3 regions of the Geobacillus sp. WSUCF-018B genome follow, and region 3 is predicted to be linked to each of the others. Evidence: predicted binding sites of a transcription regulator. Region 3 holds the regulator's gene; each other region holds the start of a gene.
The links. Region 3 encodes Rex, which represses fermentation and respiration genes when NADH is low (regulators of the CRP and FNR family bind a similar motif). Its sites were predicted from a motif close to TTGTGAAATATTTCACAA; they were not measured.
Positions count from the first base shown of each region.

Region 1: the regulator Rex is predicted to act here: its motif matches at 1,252-1,269, upstream of CV944_RS14770 (L-lactate dehydrogenase).
Region 2: the regulator Rex is predicted to act here: its motif matches at 1,129-1,146, upstream of CV944_RS05860 (cytochrome ubiquinol oxidase subunit I).

Region 1 is NZ_PIJF01000062.1:3,866-6,136, forward strand. It holds gene CV944_RS14765 (potassium channel family protein) at 1-111, opposite strand, end outside; gene CV944_RS14770 (L-lactate dehydrogenase) at 276-1,229, opposite strand; gene CV944_RS14775 (ABC transporter permease) at 1,376-2,161, opposite strand; gene CV944_RS14780 (ABC transporter permease) at 2,165-2,271, opposite strand, start outside.
Region 2 is NZ_PIJF01000013.1:33,545-35,815, reverse strand. It holds gene CV944_RS05865 (SpoVR family protein) at 1-1,081, shown strand, start outside; gene CV944_RS05860 (cytochrome ubiquinol oxidase subunit I) at 1,366-2,271, shown strand, end outside.
Region 3 is NZ_PIJF01000070.1:5,520-7,790, reverse strand. It holds gene tatC (twin-arginine translocase subunit TatC) at 1-418, opposite strand, end outside; gene tatA (twin-arginine translocase TatA/TatE family subunit) at 439-591, opposite strand; gene CV944_RS15360 (redox-sensing transcriptional repressor Rex) at 609-1,250, opposite strand; gene moaC (cyclic pyranopterin monophosphate synthase MoaC) at 1,266-1,754, opposite strand; gene abc-f (ribosomal protection-like ABC-F family protein) at 1,850-2,271, shown strand, end outside.

The DNA of each region.
Region 1 (2,271 bases), on a different contig from region 3:
CCATAAACTGTCAAGGGAGAGGCGGTGCGTTGCTTGTACGCGCGCTGTCCAAAGCGAGGTGATGCTGCCGAGCAGCACGGCGGTCACCACTCCGAGGAATGCGTAATCCATTCGCTTCCCTCCACAAATTGTCCGTAGTTCATATATACACCGTGAAACGGACAATTATGCGGGAATAAGCCGCCTTCCCAATCGGAACAGCGTGTCGCCCCCAGAGCCATACATCCCCCTGTTTGGACGAGAAAGACTGTTGGCACAACTTTTCGTTTGTTGCCTCATCGCGTAAAACAACGGGCTAGCACGCTTTTTAATGTGGCTGCGCTATGATGGAATCGATTTTTTTCGTCATCATTCAATTCAATTTCGATCACCTCGCGGATGCCATTGCGGTTAATGACAGCCGGCACACCGATGTAGACATCGCGTTCGCCGTATGGGCCGTCCAAGTAAGCGGAAACGGTCAAAATGGCATTTTCATGATGCAAAATGGCGCGCGTCACGCGGGCAAGCCCCATCGCAATCCCGTAGTACGTCGCTCCTTTTTTCTCAATAATTTGGTAGGCGGCGTCGCGGACATCTGTGAAGATGCGCTCCAACTCTTCCTTCGCTTGTTCTCCTTTCGCTTCAACAAGCTTGCGGATCGGCACACCACCGATATCAGCCTGGCTCCAAACGGGAAGTTCAGTGTCGCCGTGTTCCCCAATAATATAGGCATGAACATTTTGCGGAGCGACAGAGAAATACTCGCCCAACAAAAAACGGAACCGCGCCGTATCTAAAATCGTCCCCGAACCGATCACCCGCTCATGCGGCAGGCCGCTGAATTTCCACGTCGCGTACGTTAAAATGTCGACCGGATTGGTGGCGACGAGAAACAGTCCTTGAAATCCAGATGCCATGACCGACTCAACGATCGAGCGGAAAATGGCAATGTTTTTGTCCACAAGATCAAGCCGCGTCTCGCCCGGTTTTTGGTTGGCGCCGGCGCAAATGACAACCAAATCGGCATCGTGGCAGTCGCTGTAATCGCCATGCCGAATGACTGCGGGTTTTGGCGCAAATACTTTCCCGTGGTTTAAGTCCATCGCATCGCCTATGGCCTTGCTTTCATTCGCATCGATGAGCACGATCTCATCGGCGATCCCTTGATTCATTAAGGCAAACGCATAACTGGCGCCGACAAACCCGGTGCCGATGACCACTACTCGGGTTCCACCGTCGTTTTTCATTGCATTCATCCCTTTCAATATAATGTGAATAATTTCACAAACTATTTTACGCGAAAGGCGCACCGCGATGCATGCGCGATTGTGGCGATTGTTTGACTATTGTTTGTCCATTTCATGGCAGACGCCGCGGCAAACAACGGGAGCACTCAGCTCCCCGTCCCGCGATATCGTCTCACCCCGGCGTTCCAAAGCATGACCGAAACGGTGAAGCAAACCATGCCGACCACTGGGGTGAAAAAGGCATAACTGTACCATTCCTTTTTATCAAGAAAATAAGCAGCTGGATAAACGCCGACAAAGGCAAACGGCAGCACCCACGTTAACATATAGCGGATGACGCGGTGATAAATATCGACCGGATAGCGGCCGTAGCTGCTGATGTTGTACATCATCGGCATGATGGATGTGCGGGCGTCGGCAAAAAAACTGATCGTCGCCAGTGAAATGAAAATGCCGGCGTAAATCAATGCACCGCCAATGACAAACAAAATAAACACGAAGACATCATACCAATGAAATGAAAGAGACAAGCGGCTGCCGGCATACAGCATAATGATCAGCCCGGGCACAGCGCCAAGCAACGATTCGAGCTCCATCCGCTCCAAAATGATCTGGAACAGGCTGTGAACCGGGCGCGTCAACACGCGATCCATTTCTCCCTGGACAATGTAGCGCTCGTTGAAATCCCATAGATTAAAAAAGGCGCCAAATACGGCGTACGGCACAAGGAAAAAGCCGTAAATAAACAAAACTTCATCGCGGGTCCAACCGTGAAGCAGCGTCGTATGGCCAAACACGACGAGCAAGAACACTAAGTTGACCGCCTGCGCCATTAAGTCGGACAACCATTCAATGAGCAAATCCGCGCGGTATTGCCATTTTGTCTTCATGTACTGGGCCATATATTGAAAAAAAACCGATACGTAAAACAAAGTCTACCCCCCTTGCACAACGAGCCGTTTTTTCGCCACCCGCCATAACAGCACAATCGGAAACCATAACAGCACGCACCATGCCGCCTGCAGAAGCAGGCCATCACGGA
Region 2 (2,271 bases), on a different contig from region 3:
CAACGTCCGTTTCAGCAACACGAAGCGGGATATGGTGGAAAGCATGGCGGCGACAGCAGAGCGGATCAAACATTATGAGCACCAATACGGAAAATGGGAAGTGGAAAAGTTTCTGGATGCCGTCTTAGCCATTCAGGAGCATATCGATCCGTCGCTGTTGCGGCCAAAGTTGTCATGGACGTGGGAGGATACAGAGGTGTATGAAGAAGAAGCCCCGCCTAAGACATCCACGCCATATGACGATTTATGGACGCTCGATGAGCGAAACAAACCGAAAGAGCCGCCGCGGAAAAAGCGCCGCAAGTTTCCGCCGCAGCCGGAAAAAGACGTTTTGCTGTTTATCGAAGAATACAGCCGTGAACTGGAGGACTGGCAGCGCGACATTTTGACGATGATGCGCGAGGAAATGCTCTATTTTTGGCCGCAGCTAGAGACAAAAATCATGAACGAAGGCTGGGCGACGTATTGGCATCAGCGCATTTTGCGGGAAATGGACTTAACGAGCGATGAAGCCATTGAATTCGCGAAGTTAAATGCCAACGTTGTGCAGCCGTCGCGCACCGGCATCAATCCGTACTATTTAGGGCTGAAAATTTTTGAGGACATCGAAGAGCGCTGGAACAACCCGACGGAAGAGATGAAAAAATACGGTGTCAAGCCAGGCTCAGGACGGGCGAAAATTTTTGAAGTGCGCGAGCTGGAATCCGATATTTCGTTTTTGCGCAACTATTTGACGAAAGAGCTGATCATGCGGGAAGATATGTACTTATTCCAAAAACAAGGGAAAGATTACAAAATTGTCGACAAGCATTGGGAACATATCCGCGACCAACTCGTCAGCATGCGGGTGAACGGCGGATTCCCGTATATCACGGTCAATGACGGCGATTATATGCGCAACGGAGAGCTGTATTTAAAACATTGGTATGAAGGGATCGAACTCGATCTGAAGTATTTGGAAAAAGTGCTGCCATACATTTATCAGTTGTGGGGCCGTCCGGTCCATATGGAGACGGTCGTCGAGGAAAAGCCGATGTTGTTTACGTATGATGGGAAGACAGTGCATCGAAAATATTTGTGATGACGAACGGCAGGGATATCCTGCTTTTTTTGTTTGTCACGGCAGATATGTGAAAAACGTCACAAATTATTCGAATTTGCGATGGATAAGAGCAGAAAGTTTATGGGATAATAAACACAGCTGGATTGTGATGCTTATCACAATTATATTGTGTGAGGCATGTACGGGGAGGAATGAACGTGTGGAAACGGCAAGAAACGTGGCTCATCTGGATTAGTTTTTTGGCGGCAGCCGCCGTGTTTGTTTCGTTGCTGGGACGGCTGTTTTCACAGGGGGGATGAACCGTGCGCGAGTATGATCCAGTGTGGCTCAGCCGTGTGCTGACAGAGTTGACGTTGACGTTTCATATCATTTACGCCACGATCGGCGTCGGGATTCCGCTCATGATCGCCATTGCCCAGTGGGTCGGAATTCGGAAAAACGATATGCATTACATTTTGCTCGCCCGCCGCTGGACGCGCGGCTTTGTCATCACCGTCGCCGTCGGCGTTGTGACCGGAACGGCGATCGGCTTGCAGCTGTCGCTTTTATGGCCGAACTTTATGCAGCTGGCTGGCCAAGTGATCAGTTTGCCGCTGTTTATGGAGACGTTCGCCTTCTTTTTTGAAGCCATTTTTCTCGGGATTTATTTGTATACATGGGACCGATTTGAAAACCAGAAAAAACATTTGCTGTTGCTCATTCCGGTGGCGGTCGGCTCTTCGGCTTCGGCCATGTTTATTACGATGGTGAACGCCTTTATGAACACGCCGCAAGGGTTTGAGATGAAAAACGGCGAGCTCGTCAACATCGACCCGATCGCCGCGATGTTCAATCCGGCCATGCCGACAAAAGTCGCCCACGTGTTGGCGACGGCGTATATGACGTCGGCGTTTGTGCTCGCTTCGATCGCGGCGTGGCATTTATGGAAGGGCAACCGCCACGTGTATCACCGCAAGGCGCTTCATCTGACGATGAAAACGGCGTTCATTTTTTCCGCAGCGAGCGCTCTTGTCGGCGACTTGTCAGGCAAGTTTTTGGCCGAATACCAGCCGGAAAAGCTGGCGGCTGCCGAGTGGCATTTTGAAACGAGCTCCCACGCGCCGCTCGTGTTGTTTGGCATGCTGACAGAGGATGGCGAGGTGAAGTATGCCATTGAAATCCCATATGCGTTAAGCATTTTGGCGCACAACCACCCGGGGGCGGTTGTG
Region 3 (2,271 bases):
GCCGTTCCGCCAGCTGATTCATAAACCGGACGACAAATGGAAACAAGACGAAATACGCAAAACCAACCCCGGCTAAAAATAGAATGATCGATGCTGGAATGTAGCTGAGCGTTGTTTTCCGCTCTTTTTCATACAGCCCCGGACTGACGAACGCCCAAATTTGATAGAGCAGCACCGGAGCGGTCAGTACAGCGGCGATGACAAAGGCAAACTGAAAATACACTTTGATCGGGTCGGTGAGGCGGAACGCGTTCATCGTCAGCTGTTTCGCTTCCGCAGTGTGCTGCAAATACACAATGACGTCATCGACAAAAAAGAAGCTGGCTACAAGCGCCGCAACGAAAAAGAGAAGCACGATGATCAGCCGTTTCCGCAGCTCTCCGAGGTGTTCATACACGGACATTTCTTTGTCATTCATCGTTTCCCCATCCTGCCTTGTCATCGGTCGGTTTTCGTTTCTTCGTCATCAGCGAGCCCTTTTGTGGCGTCTTTAAACTCGCGAAGCGACTGGCCGAACGACCGTCCCAACTCCGGCAGCTTTTTCGTGCCAAACAGCAACAAAATGACAAGAACGAGCAACAAATATTTCATGTGTTGTTCTCTCCTTTTTACGATGGCGATGGATAGTTTTTCAAAAAATAGACGAGCGACTGCAGCTCAATGGCTAAATCGATATGATGGACGCGAATATGGTTTGGCACGTTCAGCCGCGCCGGAGTAAAGTTTAAAATGCCTTTAATTCCTTGCGCGACAAGGCGGTCGGTCAGCGCTTGAGCTGCGGCGGCCGGCACGGTTAAAATCGCGACCGGAATGTCGCCGCGAAGCCGCTCCTCCAGCTCATCGAGATGATAGACCGGCACCCCGCCGACTGTCGTTCCAACCTTCCGTTCATCGACATCAAACGCCATGACAATTTTCGTGTTGTTATTTTTCGAAAAGTTGTAGTTTAAAAAGGCGGTGCCTAAATTGCCGACGCCAAACAGAGCGACTTCGGTCACTTCGTCCTCTTCAAGTGTCTGGCGGAAAAACGACAACAAATAATTGACATTATACCCGTATCCTTTTTTGCCGAGCGCGCCAAAATACGAAAAGTCGCGGCGAATTGTCGCCGGATCGACTTTCACCGCCTCGCTCAGCTCGGCGGAGGACACGCGCTGCTTCCCTGAGGCATGTAAATTTTTCAAAAACCGATAGTATAACGGCAGACGCTTGGCAGTCGCCTGCGGGATTTTCGGTTGTTCGTTGCTCATCGTTTCATCCCCCAGTTAATCGGTTTTCCGTCGATAATGGCCGGACTTCCCGCCCGTTTTCTCGACCAAATACGTTGGACCGATCGTCATTCCTTTATCGAGCGATTTGCACATGTCGTACACAGTCAATGCGCATACCGAGGCCGCCGTCAGCGCTTCCATCTCCACTCCTGTGCTCCCTTTCGTTTTGACCGTCACGGTAATCACAAGTTTATACGCTTCCGCCTCTTTTTCCCAAGCAAAGGCAATATCGATGCCTTTTAACATAAGCGGATGGCACATCGGAATGAGATCGGCCGTTTTTTTCGCCGCCATGACCCCGGCCACCTGGGCTACCGCCAGCACATCACCTTTCTCAATGGCATTGTTCGTCATCTTTTCATAAATCTCTTCGTTGACGGTGACGCTCGTTCTCGCCACCGCTATCCTGACCGTATCTTCCTTGTGTGTAATGTCGACCATTTTCGCCCGGCCTTGTTCATTGAAATGCGTAAACGATGCCAAGACAATCTCCTCCATTTATCACTATACACCATTTTTCGTCATCTGTCTTTGACCGTTTTCGCGACTTGCGTTAAACTATTCGCGAGGTGACGGACATGATCATTTTGCAAGTGAATGGGCTCACGAAATATTTTGGCGCTGACCTTATTTTATCGAATATAAAACTAGAAATACAGTCCCGCGCCCGCATTGCTCTTGTCGGCCGCAACGGCGCAGGCAAATCGACGCTGCTGAAGATCATCACCGGCGAACTTTCTTCCGACAGCGGTGAAATCATCAAGCCAAGCCATATCAAAATCGGCTATTTGGCGCAAAACAGTGGGCTCGACTCGTCACGCTCCATTTGGGACGAGATGCTGGACGTATTCGCGCCGCTCCGGGCGATCGAAGCGCAGCTGGCAGAGCTCGGCGCCCAACTTGGCGACCCGGATCTGCTCGCCGATCCGTCCCGCTACGAAAAAACGCTTCAAGCGTATGACAACCTGCAAGAGCAATACAAAGAACAAGGGGGCTATCA